2 regions of the Pedobacter lusitanus genome follow, and region 1 is predicted to be linked to the other one. Evidence: riboswitches for the same ligand, from Rfam matches in the RefSeq annotation. Region 1 holds a riboswitch; the other holds the start of a gene.

What was found. A riboswitch is a leader RNA that binds a small molecule or an ion and turns the genes downstream of it on or off. The one in region 1 is predicted to bind cobalamin.
Region 2: it holds a riboswitch for cobalamin, as region 1 does, so the genes downstream of both, PL_RS06315 (TonB-dependent receptor) here and metE (5-methyltetrahydropteroyltriglutamate--homocysteine S-methyltransferase) in region 1, are expected to answer to the same signal.

The regions. Positions count from the first base shown of each region.
Region 1 covers NZ_CP157278.1:5,761,199-5,768,738, forward strand. The annotation lists gene xseA (exodeoxyribonuclease VII large subunit) at 1-333, shown strand, start outside; gene xseB (exodeoxyribonuclease VII small subunit) at 311-517, shown strand; gene PL_RS24775 (tetratricopeptide repeat protein) at 557-1,471, shown strand; gene PL_RS24780 (response regulator transcription factor) at 1,468-1,875, opposite strand; gene PL_RS24785 (hypothetical protein) at 2,180-2,359, shown strand; gene mgrA (L-glyceraldehyde 3-phosphate reductase) at 2,423-3,427, shown strand; cobalamin riboswitch at 3,492-3,676, shown strand; gene metE (5-methyltetrahydropteroyltriglutamate--homocysteine S-methyltransferase) at 3,858-6,182, shown strand; gene PL_RS24800 (acyl-CoA thioesterase) at 6,240-6,626, shown strand; gene PL_RS24805 (Gfo/Idh/MocA family oxidoreductase) at 6,681-7,540, opposite strand, start outside.
Region 2 covers NZ_CP157278.1:1,489,376-1,496,915, forward strand. The annotation lists gene PL_RS06305 (hypothetical protein) at 1-886, opposite strand, end outside; gene PL_RS06310 (YncE family protein) at 911-2,047, opposite strand; gene PL_RS06315 (TonB-dependent receptor) at 2,066-4,102, opposite strand; cobalamin riboswitch at 4,198-4,387, opposite strand; gene PL_RS06320 (polyphosphate kinase 2 family protein) at 4,425-5,306, opposite strand; gene PL_RS06325 (hypothetical protein) at 5,578-6,708, shown strand; gene PL_RS06330 (transglycosylase domain-containing protein) at 6,929-7,540, shown strand, end outside.

The DNA of each region.
Region 1 (7,540 bases):
CTTTCAGGAATGGTATTAACGAATCCTAAAATTATCATTTCCAACAGAAGTAAAGACCTTAAAAATTTACTGGCCAATTTTAAATCTTTTAACAGGATGTATTTTGCCAGTCATGCAAGGTATATTGGTCATTTTGAATCTGTAGTGAGAATGATGAGCCCGCAGAATATTCTGAATAAGGGTTTTGCGATTGTAAAAGTGAATGGTTTGATTGTGAGTAATGCAGATGCTGTTGTGCCTGGAACAGAATTGACTGTAAGTCTGGCTTCGGCAGAAATTAATACAAAAGTTTTATCTAAAACACCCCGCAATGGAAAAGAATTTGAATTATGAGGCAGCTTACAGCGAGCTGACGCAAATCGCTCAGGAAATAGAAACTGAAGCTGTTTCTGTTGATATACTGGCTGAAAAAGTAAAAAGAGCCTCTGAACTGATCGCTTTTTGTCAGACAAAATTAAGGTCTACTGAGACCGAAGTCAACAAAATTATTAAGCAGATGGAAAACCAACCCTTATAACTACCTTCGTATACCGTTTAATTTAAAAAAAAATCAGCCATGTTAGTTTATAGTCCGGAAGAAGAAGAAGTATTTTTTGATCAGATTGATCAGGTTTATACACTGACAGAGTCACAGAATTTAGAAGAAGCTGAACAGCTTTTATTGAAAATTGATGGATCGATCCCTTATCCAAAAGAAAATTGCAGCGTTGGCGGCATATTGCTGGACAGCATTTTTTCTTTTTATGAGCAGACCGGCCAGGTTGAAAAGGCATTGCCTCATTTTTTAAAGGAAACTGAATATCTTCAGGAAAAAATGAAAACTGAAACTGTAAAAAGTTCAGGCCATTTTATTACCACCGGTAGTATCTATTATGCATTGGGCGATCTGGATAAAGCCAGAGTGTATTTCAAAATCGCACACAGCTTGGGAAAGAACAGTATTTTCCATGATTTTAATGCAGATTTCCTGCATATGGCTGTCGTTTCTGATGTAGAATTTGAAGAGTTCAAAAAGAATTTTGTACCCGCAGATCATTTGCAGCAGGAAGAGCTGACAGATGAGCAACAGGATTTAATGGAAGAGTACTGTGATCAGGGAAACCTGGAAATGGATGCTGAGAATTTTGAAGCAGCAGCGGAATGGTTTCAGAAAGCACTGGATGTATTACCTGAGCCTAAGGAAGACTGGGAAGCTGCCGGCTGGGTTTCAGCTTCTTGTGGTGATGCTTATTTCAATGCAGGAAAGTATCAGGAGGCGCTTGGTCATTTATTGTTAGCACATGATATCTACAGCAGTGAAGAAGAAATTAATCCTTTCGTCTTACTTAGACTGGGCGAAACTTATTTCGAGCTGGGTGATAAGAAAAATGCCAGTTTACATTTATTGGCTGCTTATAAAATGGAAGGTGCTGATCTTTTTGAAGATGATCAGAAATACCTGAAATACCTGAAAACTGAACATAAACTTTAACTGGTTATCAGTTGCTGTTCTATAGTACTTAATAAAAAAGAGATATCGAATGGTTTAGCTACAACTTCATCTGCACATATCTCTTTTACTACTTCTACCTTTGGATGGGTAGACAAAACTATAACGGGTATATGGCTGGAATCTTCGGCTGCCTTAATAGTCTTACATAATGCAGTGCCTTCTTCGGTAGGACTGATAATATCCAGCAGAATTATATCAGGCTGAAAATTTTTAATGTGATCAAAAATTCCAAGTTCTGAGGATAACACGTTAACGATATAACCCTCGTCTGTCAGCACAATATTAATCAGTTCAAGAATATCTCTGTCCTTTTCCAACACTAATACTTTTTTATTCATAGATCTGATTCTCTGTCCGTTTGGTCTTTGCTGATAAAATTTCATGCAAAAATAAGTACAAAATCTGAACTATGTGAAATGATAGCGTCATTTTTAGTATACAGCTGAATCTGTCTGTACTGTAACAAGTTATCTACGGATGGGATAACTTAAACTTTAGTTTAATTTTTTCTCTCAGAACGGAAAATTAGGAGCGCGGATCTGTTGGAACCGGTGAGCTGACCGGGCTGAATAAGACGGAAAGATAGTGGTTGTAATTTATTTATAAGATATAATCGCAATTAAGGGGATGATTTATGTGTTTATTTCGCAAAAGTTATATATTTGATTCTGTATAAAACATTAAAACATGGAAAAATTTTCAAAATTAAAAGAATTGCTTGCTTCTGTTGAAGTTGATGCTGAGAAGTTTTATTCTGCAGGTAACAATGCAGCTGGAACAAGAGTACGTAAAGCGATGCAGGATTTAAAAGTTCTTGCTCAGGATATCCGTACTGAAGTAACAGAGAAAAAAAACACAGCTAAATAAAAATTAGCACAACCTTACCAGAAGAGGGGGTTTATAACCCTCTTTTTTTATATTCTTTTTTTTATGCCATATATAGCTAATCCTGAACGTTATACCCGGATGTCTTACCGCCGTTGCGGTAAAAGCGGACTGAAATTGCCAGCCTTGTCGTTAGGTTTATGGCATAATTTCGGATATGTAGACCAGCTTGAAAATTCGCGGAATATTATTAAGCTCGCTTTTGATAGTGGAATTACACATTTTGACCTGGCTAACAACTATGGCCCGCCACCGGGTTCGGCTGAAGAGAATTTTGGTATAATTTTAAAACAGGACTTTTCAGCTTACAGAGATGAAATGATTATTTCCTCGAAAGCAGGCTATACGATGTGGGATGGTCCTTATGGAGACTGGGGCTCTAAAAAATATCTGGTTTCCAGTCTTGATCAGAGCTTAAAGCGTATGGGCCTTGATTATGTTGATATTTTTTATCACCACCGTCCGGATCCGGAAACTCCACTGGAAGAGACCATGGCGGCATTAGACCTGCTGGTCCGCCAGGGTAAAGCTTTGTACGTTGGAATTTCAAATTATCCCGCAACTGAAGCGGCAGAAGCTTTACGTATTTTAAAAGAATCAGGAACACCTTGTTTAATTCATCAGCCTAAATATTCTATGTTTGAAAGATGGATTGAAGGTGGTTTACTAGATTTACTGGGTAAACAGGGAGTAGGATGTATCCCTTTCTCGCCATTGGCACAGGGACTGCTGACCAATAAATATCTTCATGGTATTCCTGAGGGTTCAAGAGCCGCAAAGTCTCATGGGGCTTTACAGGAAAACCAGATTACTCCTGAACGTCTCGGTCAGTTAAAGGAACTTAATGCATTGGCAGTGGAACGCGGACAGAGTCTGGCACAAATGGCTTTATCCTGGATTTTACGCGACCAGAGAATTACTTCTGTACTGGTTGGTGCCAGCAGACCTGAACAGCTGGCAGATTCAATTAAATGTCTTAATCATCTATCTTTTAGCGAAGATGAATTGAGTTTGATTGAACATGTTTTATCTAATTCAGATAAATACTGATTTTCCTAACCACTGCATCCTTATTTCAATTATATTTGTCCTGATTAAGTTCTTTACTATTTTTTCTTCATCAACCGGAAAAGGTTCTGCTTAACGCAGATTAATAGGGAATCGTGTGCAAATCACGAGCTGTCGCGCAACTGTAAGTAACCAAACAGTTTTTGCCCATGTATATCCACTGTCTTCAGAGATGGGAAGGATGGCAAAAATGTTACAAGTCAGGAGACCTGCCTCAACCGCATTGACAATGCTTTCGCGAATAGAAGCTTTTGATCAGGTATGATGCATTTTTTTGTCTTAAAAACATCACTATATGTTTAATGGCTATTGGTGCGTATATATTTTATCCTTCTTCTGTTATAAATCATTGTGAACATCTAGCTTAAAAGAGCTTTTAACTGATTTTTTTATCATTTAAAAAGCAATGAAAATGCTAACAAACAATCTAGGCTACCCGCGAATAGGTAGCAGCAGAGAGCTCAAAAAAGCCAGTGAACTGTACTGGTCGGGCAAAACACCTATTGAAAACCTGTTGCAAACAGGAAAAGAAATCCGGGCAAATAACTGGAAACTTCAGCAGGAGTCAGGAATAGATCTTATTCCGTCAAATGATTTCTCTTTTTATGATCAGGTACTGGATCTTTCTCTAACAGTTGGCGCCATTCCAAAACGTTATCATGAAGTTATTCTGAACAAAGCTAATACTGAGCTTGATCTCTATTTTGCAATGGCCAGGGGATATCAGAAAGACGGTATTGATATTACGGCAATGGAAATGACCAAATGGTTTGATACCAACTATCATTACATTGTCCCTGAATTTTATAAAGACCAGACATTCAAGTTATTTTCTCAGAAAATTGTCAATGAATACAATGAGGCAAAAAGACTGGGCATAAAAACCAAACCTGTAATTATCGGTCCGGTTTCTTATCTGCTGCTGGGCAAAGAAAAACAAAGCGGTTTTCACAGAATCGACCTGATCAGAAACTTATTACCAGTATATCTCGAAATATTGAGAGAATTAGAGAACCAGCATGTGGAATGGGTACAATTTGATGAGCCTTTCCTGGTTCTGGATTTAACACCAAAAGAAAAAGATGCTTATACCTATGTATACAAGGAAATCAGAAAACAGTTTCCTAAATTAAAAATTCTTCTGACTACTTATTTTGAAGGATTAAAAGATAATCTGGAACTGGCAGCTTCGTTACCGGTTACTGCATTGCATATTGATTTGGTCAGAGCTCCTGAACAGCTTGAAAGTATTTTAGCTGCTATTCCTAATCATTTACAGTTATCGCTGGGTGTAGTGGATGGAAGAAACATCTGGAAAAATGATTTTCAGCAGTCGCTTTCTCAGCTGAATCTGGCGGCGGAAAAAATAGGAGAGAGCAGAATTTTAGTTTCTCCTTCCTGCTCATTGATTCATGCGCCATGTGATCTGGAGCTGGAAACCAATGATCAGACACTAACACCGGAAATCAAACAATGGCTGGCCTTTGCCCGTCAGAAAGTTGATGAAATAGTTTATCTGAAACAACTGGCAGGTAAAACACCTTCAAATCATGCAATTACTGCTTTACAGGATAATGTTGCTGCTAACCAAAGCCGCCGTACTTCTAAGTTGATTCATCATGACGCGGTTAAGAACCGTATTGCCGGAGTGACCGAAAAAGATGAAAACAGATTAAACCCTTTCTCCAAACGCAGAATTGCGCAGCATAACGCCTTAAAGCTTCCCTTGTTTCCAACAACTACTATCGGTTCTTTCCCTCAGACTCCTGAAGTCCGCAGCTGGAGAGCTAAATTTAAAAAGGGTAGTTTGACACTGGCAGAATATGACGCGTTAATAGAGAAGGAAACTGAAGAAACCATCCGTTTTCAGGAAAATACCGGAATTGATGTACTTGTTCATGGTGAATTTGAGCGTAATGATATGGTCGAGTACTTTGGTGAACAGCTTGCGGGTTTTGTATTTACTAAAAATGGATGGGTACAGAGTTATGGAAGCCGTTGTGTAAAACCTCCGATTATATTTGGTGATGTTCATCGCCCTGCACCAATGACAGTAAGATGGTCGTCTTATGCGCAGTCCTTAACCAGTAAATGGGTTAAGGGGATGTTAACCGGACCGGTTACGATTTTACAATGGTCATTTGTCAGAAATGATCAGCCACGTTCGCTGACCTGTAAACAAATAGCACTGGCAATTCGTGATGAGGTATGCGACCTGGAAAAGGCAGGTATTAAAATCATTCAGATTGATGAACCTGCTATTCGTGAAGGATTGCCTCTGCGTCAGTCTGACTGGCAGGAATATCTGAAATGGGCTGTACAGTCTTTTAGGATTTCTGCAAGTGGTGTCCGCGACGAAACCCAGATTCACACCCATATGTGTTATTCGGAATTTAATGATATCATTCAGCATATTGCTGATATGGATGCGGATGTGATTACAATTGAATGTTCACGTTCGCAAATGGAATTGCTGGATGCTTTTGCAGATTTCAATTATCCAAATGAAATAGGACCAGGAGTTTATGATATTCATTCTCCAAGAGTTCCGTCAAGAGATGAGATGGTATTGCTGCTGGAAAAAGCAAAAGCAGTAATTCCGGCCGGTCAGTTATGGGTTAATCCGGATTGCGGTTTAAAAACCCGTCATTGGGATGAGACTAAAAAAGCACTGATTGAAATGGTTGAAGCCGCAAAAGAATTGCGTTTATCCGTAAAAGAACCAGTAAGTTTGTAGCCTTAAGCAGGCGGTTTGTTCTCATTCCGCCTGTTTTTATTAAAATAAATTACAGATATGACTATTGAAGAGAAGATTAAAGCATCAGAGACCAGAATTTTTAAAGCCGTATTCCCTAATACTACGAATCATTATGATACTTTGTTTGGCGGTACAGCTATGCATATGATGGATGAAGTGGCATTTATTACTGCTACCAGGTTTAGCCGCCAGAGAATGGTAACTGTAAGCAGCGACAGAATTGATTTTAAAATGCCAATTGCTGCTGGTACCATTGTAGAACTGGTGGGTACCGTAAGTCATATTGGAAATACCAGTATGAAAGTAAAAGTAGAAATCTATGTAGAGCAGATGTATTCTGAGGAACGCGAAAAAGCGGTTACTGGTGAATTCTCATTTGTAGCTATTGATGAACATAAAAAACCTACAGCTATTCTTAAGTAAGAATATTTATTCAAAAGGGCCTTATTATTCAATAAGGCCCTTTCTTATTAGTCTTCAGCTTTCCAGTATAGTGATTTGCCTGATGATCTGCTCCTGATTTACGGGATAAGGTTTGTTTTCTCTTATCGTTTGATAAACAGCATCAAATAAGTGAAGATAGGACGATTTTCCTGGTGGAATAAGTTCCCTGGTAATCGTACCATTTTCATCGATCGTACTTAAAATACCTTCTTTACCAGGTTGTTCAATTCCGTATGAAGGATCATCAGGACTCATGTTTTTTAGTAATTGTGTTTCCTGTATATCTGAACGGTGTTTAACATACGAGCCTTTGGTTCCGTTAATAATAAATGCAGGCTGCTGTTCTACAACAAGCATACTCATAGTAATAAATACCTGTAAATCTTCAGGATATTTCAAATGAATACAGGCATAATCGTCAACCTGTGTACCCGGGCGAAAATGTCCGAGAGTTTTAGTCCATTCCAGTGGCTGACCAAATAAAGCAAATACCATATCCAGCAAATGCGGACCAAGGTCATAAAGCAATCCACTTCCCGGCATCGGGGTTTCTTTGAATACTTTAGGCCCTATAGTATACCGGTATCTGTCATAACGGATATGAGCTTCTACCAGCCGCCCTAATTTTTTACTGTCTACTATATCTTTTGCAGCTAAAAAATCACTGTCATAGCGACGGTTCTGATAAGGAAGAATATGAAGATTTTTTTCTTTGGCTTCGTTGAAAAGTATTACTGCTTCTGCAGAGGTGACTGTAAATGGTTTCTCTACCAAAAGATGTTTACCGGCACGAAGGGCTTTGCGGGCAAATTCAAAATGCGTATAATTCGGTGTATTGATGATCACCAGTTCTATTGCCGGATCTGCAATAAGTTCATCTACCGAATCATAGC
Region 2 (7,540 bases), 1.8 Mb from region 1:
TAGAAATTTCACCCAGCATCGTATTGCCCTTTTCATTCTGCCCTGTATAAACCTTTACAAAATCTATAGTACCCAGATTCACTGACTGTCCGCTGCTGTTTACTGCCCATGCAATATCAAATGAGTTATACATGTTATCAGCATAATTATCACCTGCTGACCAGCTGTCTGTATATCCCCACGCAAAAGGATTATTAATAAAGATTTCACCACTCTTACCCCAGGTAGACTTTAATAAAGTCCCGCTGAAAGTTGTGCTCACCTGATTTGGCGCAAACAAAGGATAATAATTATGATTATGGTATCTGTTGATCTCAACCTGTCCTGAATTTCCCTGATTATCTGTCCAGTTTACATTTGCAGTAGCATTCGGATTAGTATAAGTGATCTGATAGTTTTTGATAGTTCCTGCAGCATTATATTCACTACCTGCCAGTTCATACCACTGATCATCAGGTAAACCATTTCCGTTGGTATCCTGGCTTACCATTACGATACCTGGTTCCGACCATTGTAAAGTGGGGCCTAATGGATTACCATAAATAGCAAGATCATATCCCTGTCTGTTAGTAACAGAGTGATCAAATCCAAAAATAATATAACCACCATAACCCCCCAGAGAGATCATTCCTGTCTGATTTACATCGCCAATAATACGTTGCGCTCCGGCCAGGCTACCCAGGCTTTCATTGATAAACTGTCCCGGTGCAGGCAGATATTCAAATACTTTAGAAATGAATTTGCTGCTTCCAGCAGTAACTTCTCTTACAGGAGCTTTGGCATCAGGCTTAACGTCATCATTAGCGTCCTTTTTACATCCTGTAAACGCCAGAGCTGCAACCAGTGCGATTGCAAGAGGTTTTAAATTAGTTTGTAGAGTTTTCATTGGTTTTTTATGTTTTAAGATTGATTAATAAACAAAAGCAAAATGTGCAGGGATATCGCCCGTGGTTACCTGGTATTTCTTTTTACCAGCCGGGTCAAAACTGTATAAGGTACCAGGAGAAACATAATCCCTGGCATCAGTTACAAATACATCCTTTGTAAAAGGATTAACTGCTATTCCATAAGGGATACTGATTTCTTTATCCGTTCCGTCAGTAATGAATTTTTTATCGGTCAGCACTTCATTTTTAACATCAATAATACCATAGGCAATTACATATCCGCCGGTTACATAACTGAATTCAGTGCTATAGAAATAGGCAGAATCATCATCAATAGCCAAATTACTTACGCCGATATCAAAGGTCTTCTTCACTTTGTCAGTCTTGGTATCAATGACAAAAAGTTTAGAAGGTATATCATAATAATCACCTCTGGAAGTCACATATAAATCACCGTATTTATCGGCTTTAAGGCGATGCAGGTTAACCGCAACATCAATTTTATTGATAACCTGAAAGCTGTTTAAATCAATTACAGAGACTGTTCTTTCATAATTACTTGGAGTATAACCACCAGAATTGGCAACATATAATTTTTCTCCGACAACAGCCATTTCTTCCGGCTGACGGCCAACATCCACTCTTCTGGTTTCTGTCAGTGATGTCGTATCAATCTGTGCAACAATACCATTTGGAGCCGCCGGATCCCCGACCGTACCCAGATAAGCACTTACATAAGCTTTACCTTTACTGAAAGTAATATATCTGCAGTTTGTGATATTAATCTGCTTGATACGTTTACCTGTTTTCACATCCATCACTTCGACTTTATTGGAGATATTAACCACTACGTACAATTTAGATCCGTACACACCGATATCATTACCCACATCTCCAAGGCCTTTGACAACCTCTGGATTAGCCTGATTATAGATATTTTTGCGATAAACACCTGTTGTTAAATCCATGTAATCCAATGAAGCTCTGTTCATGTTCATGTTTCCTTCATTAACCAGGTAAAATCCTTTGGCGGGTGTAGGTTTTGCCGGAGGCACAACTACCACTTCTTCAGGAAGCGGCTGCGGGTCTTTCCTGCAGGCAAACAGAGATACTGATAACAAGACTGCCAGTGATAAACGATAAGTAATTTGTTTTTTCATTTCTTTTATATTTTGGTTTTAATAGGAATATGCTAAGGTGAACCGGTAAGAACGGCCGGGCATTGGAAAATTGGTGATCACATCATAATACTGGTTCAGCAGATTATTAACTTCTGCTGACAGCCGGAAGCGCTGTCTGCCCATGATCCTGGTATAGTGAAAAGCAATATCATGCGTATACCAGGCAGGTACATAATTATTGGCATTATTGGCACTCTGGTCATATCTCTGCCCGGTATAGATATAACTATAGTTCATCGCAAAGTTTTTCCAGTCTGCGCCTAAAAGAAAAGTACCACTGTTCAGAGGGATATAAGGTATCTGATTCCTGTAATTCAATTTGACATCAGTTACATTCAGTGCCTGCTGATAAGTATAGGTAAGCCCGGTATTCAAAAGTAAATCACCAGCAATCTTCCAGGCAGTCTGCACATTTACATCCAGTCCTTTAATCTCCACACGACCAATATTCTGCATACTCCAGCGGAACAGGTTGGCTCCCGGTACAGCAACAATCTTATCTTTAACCGTATTATAATAGGCATCTGTCTGAACGGAGATCTGCTGAAGGAGTTTATTTTCAAAAGCCCTGATATAAGTAAACCCTAAATCATACTGTTTTGTATATTCCGGCCGGAGAAATGTATTACCAATCTGAGTATAGTATAAATCGTTAAAAGTCGGCATCCTGAAAATGTTCTTATAGAAACTGCGGATGCGGAACTCTTTAGGATTAAAAGGCTGCCAGGAAACCATTACTGTCGGCGAAAGCATCTGTTTATTCCCGGCAGAATAATATTGTTCTACCTTATCATTGACATAGGTATTTAACAGATTGGCCTGTATATCTATTCTGTTAAAATGTATCTGTGAAGCCACTGCGGTCAACAGTGTATTCCTGGTGGGATACGGAAATCGTTCCAGATTAGCGTCCAGCGTATTACGCTGATAGTCACCAGATAATACAACATCCCAGAAGGAGTTGATTTTATAACGGTTAGCCAGTGATAAATAGAACTCCCGCTGTTTATAAACATTATTTAACAGTCCATCCTCTTTGACATAATCAGGATTCAGATATCTGCTGTAATCATTTGCAAATTTTGCAGCTACCATCAGATTATACCGGCCCGCTTCTTTTTTATAGGTGGTTTGCGCAAAGAAATTCTCATTCCATAAACGTTGGGTAAAATCATAAACACTGTTTACAATTGCCCCAGGCAGCCCCTGTTTATCCTTATAGAAATAAACTTTTGCCGTCCATGCACTGCTGTCAGGCAATTTGCCATTCAGCCCTGCCTCTATCCGCATGGTTTCTATATCCGCATTTTTCCGCACGAATACAGAGTCATATACCCCATTGGTATAATGAAATTTATATCTGCCATTGGCATTCTTATATTCTGTACTGACAGAAGCTGATACCTTCTCACTGATTTTGTGCTGCCAGAGTAACGTTGGGTTGATCAGACCAAATGAACCCGTTTTAACAGCAGCTCTGATATGATTATATTGCCCCTTTTCAAACTCTGGCTGTCTGGCATTCAGATAAACAGAACTTCCGGAAGCAAAACCTCTGGCTGATTGAAAAATATTGCTTTTCTGCCCGTTGTACAATTCTATCTCTTCAATATTATCTAATGAGAATTTTCCTAAATCAACCTGACCGTTCTGCGCATTTCCCAATTGCACCCCATCATAAAAAACAGCCGTATGATTAGTTCCCATACTGCGGACATTAATCGTCTTTAAGCCTCCTATCCCACCATAGTCTTTCAATTGTACTCCAGAAAAAAAACGGATAGCATCAGCTACAGATAAACTACTTATTCTTTCCAGGTCTTTGCCCGATAAAATTTGTAAAGGAGAGGCTGAAAGCTGGCGTTTACCCAGTTTAACTGCGCGGATAGAGACTTCATTAAGCTCTTTCGCTTTTTTAACAGAATCAGTCTGGGCAAAAGAACTGCAGGGCATAGCAAGTCCTAGCCATAAGATAGCAGAAAAGCCGAAAAAAGAATTACAGATGCCATCAAAGGCAAATTTTCTTTTGATCATTTTGTTGTGAGGGTTACCCACAGCAAACAGCAGATTAAGGAAATGATTACGTCAGTAAAAAGCGCTCACCCCTAGCTTCAATCCCCGAAAGCTATGAAATTATAACGCTAAAGGCAGGTCTTCTGACTTACTCCCGGATATTCATGCCTTCCCCATGTTTTATCATGAGTGGCTGGATATGAATTCCGTTACAGAGCTTACAGCTGCGGGACAGTTATGGATTTACACCATATTCCCTTTTAATCCTGATCGGTGAGACCAGGAACCAAAAGCAACGCAAAGGTATTAAAATAAGCGATATAGATTAAGATCCGATTAAAATTTAATCCTCTCCCATTAATTTTCTCTTGTACTCTTCCAGTTTAGCCATTTCCTCTTCAGGAAGTACAGGGTATTTGAGTTTCATCCCTTTAAAAGTTTCTTCCAGAATCTGACTGATAGTTAACCGGGCAAACCACTTTTTATCAGCCGGTATGATATACCAAGGGGCATTCTCAGTCGAAGTTTCGGTAATCGCATCCTCATAAGCAGCCATATAATCTTTCCAGAGTGCTCTTTCAGCAATATCGCCTGATGAAAATTTCCAGTTCTTTGTAGCATCATTGATTCTATCCAGAAAACGTATCTTTTGTTCTTCTTCAGATACATAAAGAAAGAATTTAAGAATCACTGTTCCATTTTCAGTAAGCTGCTGTTCAAAATTACGTATACTTTCATAACGCGCTTTCCAAAAATTTTTATCTATTTTTTTCACCTCATCATATCCGGGAATCCTTTCATTCAGAATATATTCCGGATGAACTTTACAAACCAGCACATTTTCATAATGCGATCTGTTGTGAATACCAATCTTTCCCCGCTGAGGCAGTGCGATATAATGTCTCCATAAGAAATCATGCGCATACTCACTGGCATTAGGTGTTTTAAAACTATGAACCTCACAACCCTGAGGATTCAAACCAGACATCACATGTGCAATCGCACTATCTTTTCCCGCAGCATCCATTGCCTGAAAAATGATCAGCACCGAATGCGAGTTTTCAGCATACAGCGTTTCCTGATAATCACTTAGTTTTTCCTTAATTGCTGTAAGTGTTGCCTTACCGACCTTTTTACCAGTATCTCCATCATAATGGGTACTATAGTCCTTTAATCTGATTTTCTGCCCTGCTGGTGCTAAAAAGCGGTCGGTTTCTTTACTCATGAGGTTTATAATTAAAAATATTTAGCTGATGGTCTTATTCAGCATAATTTATGCCAGTTACAATTGCAGGATAATTAAAACAAGGACTTTCATATTCTGATAATTTCATTGCTTTATTTCAACTTATTCCCTAAGCTATAGTTTTTAATGAAGATTTAACACATTCTTCGCCGGGAGATATTAATACGATCCATTTGTCTCCTTCAAAAATTCCCCTATAGATTTACATATCTGACAGATAGCAATAAAAAATCTATTTAAAACTCTCAAAATGAAAAAAAACATGCTGTTAACAGTACTGTTTGTAATTACAGTACTGGCTACAAACGCCCAGGTCGGGTTCAGACTTAAGCCCCGCACCTCAACTATTGAAGAAGGTATTACTCCTCTGATAACCATTAAGGATAATACAACTGGTATCAAAGATGGTATGCCTCCTTTGACCACTATCGGGAAGGATAAGTCCAAAGTCGTTTATAAGACGCTCGACATAGTAGATTACAATTATAAAACGACAATTAAAAAGGACAAAGATGTGGTATTGCAAAAATTAATACAGGACCTTTACGATAATTCTATCAAAAAGGATGGTAAAGCTCCTTTTAGTCAGACTGTCCTTCAAACCAAATCAGACAGTGTAAAACGACTTCAAAAAGAAATAGCAGGCCTGCAGACTACAATGGATAGCCTGTACTATATCTATGTAAAAGACCTGATGACCTACAGAAGTATTAATATGGGGTTCGGATCTTTACGCTCCAGAGCCTTTTTTGATCTCATTTATGGAAACCAGGGAAAGAGATTCAATGCACTTGGAAACGCTGGCGTCAACTTTGGCAACAACACAGGTTCCGTCTATTCTGAACTGGTAAATGGTAATCTGGGTCTGTTCAGGGTTAGTCTGGGAACCATGGTATCCAGTAATAGTACTACCGATAAAGATGAAGCTAAAAAAGAAGAGGCCTATCAGCGGCTGATTACTTACGGCGGTAATACCGTTTTGAATTTTGAATACCCCCTGGCCTATCTGCACTCCAAAAACAACCAGTACAATCTGGTTTCGAGATTAATCACTAAGGGTACTGCAGATTTTCCGGCATTTGGAACAATCACGGAGAAGTGGGCAGGCAGTGGTTCCCTGGGCATCGATATTTATGCTGATGCGGCTACAAGCAATAATTCCCTGCGGTTTTTCTGCAATTTTAATGCAAGTAAATTATACGGTACAGATGTTTTCAGGGACAATCTGGGCATTAATAAATCAAACTTCACCTTCGGACAAGTGTCATTGGGCCTTGTTTTTCTGGAAAGATTTAAAATTTCATTCATCATAGCTACAATGAGTTCTGAAAAAAGTTTACAGAACAGGCATGTTATTGCCGGAGGGCAGGTACTGAATTAGATCTGCATATCGTTTATCAGCTCAATCTATTTTATAATGGCAAAAATTTTAGTGATTTATTTACGTTAATTTGCACATAATGTTCTTTGAACCTTTTTGAATTTATAAGGTATGCAGATTACCGCTTATATTTGGGCGCCAAATCTGCTTACCTTATAAATTCAAACAGATTCCGGCAAGAATTTAAATAAAAGTTTCACTAATATTTTGACCATACCGTATGTTTAAAGAGATCCATAATAAATACCTGCGTTACTTTTCAGTATTTATTTTCTGTATCATCATTTTCTTTTGCGCACTTCAATTAAACTTTTTGTGGCTTTTTGGCTACTCCCCTTCTTACAAGGATATTAAACTACCTACGCAAAGTGTGGGTTCAGAACTATACACTTCGGATGGCAAACTGATTGGCAGATACTATAAGGAAAACCGTACACCTGTAATCTTTAAACAGATTTCACCAAGTGTAATCAATGCACTGGTTGCTACAGAAGATGCCAGGTTCTATAAACATATGGGTATTGATTTCCGCTCATTATTATCAAGTGGAATTTCAACCGCTACAGGTGATAAAAGAGGTGCAAGTACCATCACACAGCAGCTGGCTAAAAACATGTACCGTACCAGGTATAACAAATCACAGGGCTTTATTAAACATATTCCTGTAATCAGAACCATAGTTTCTAAATTAAAGGAATGGATGACAGCAGTAAAGCTGGAAGCCAATTATTCTAAAAATGAGATTATCACCATGTATCTCAATACCGTTTCATTCGGTAACAATGCTTATGGAATCAAAACAGCCGCAAGAGTATATTTTGATAAACAAACT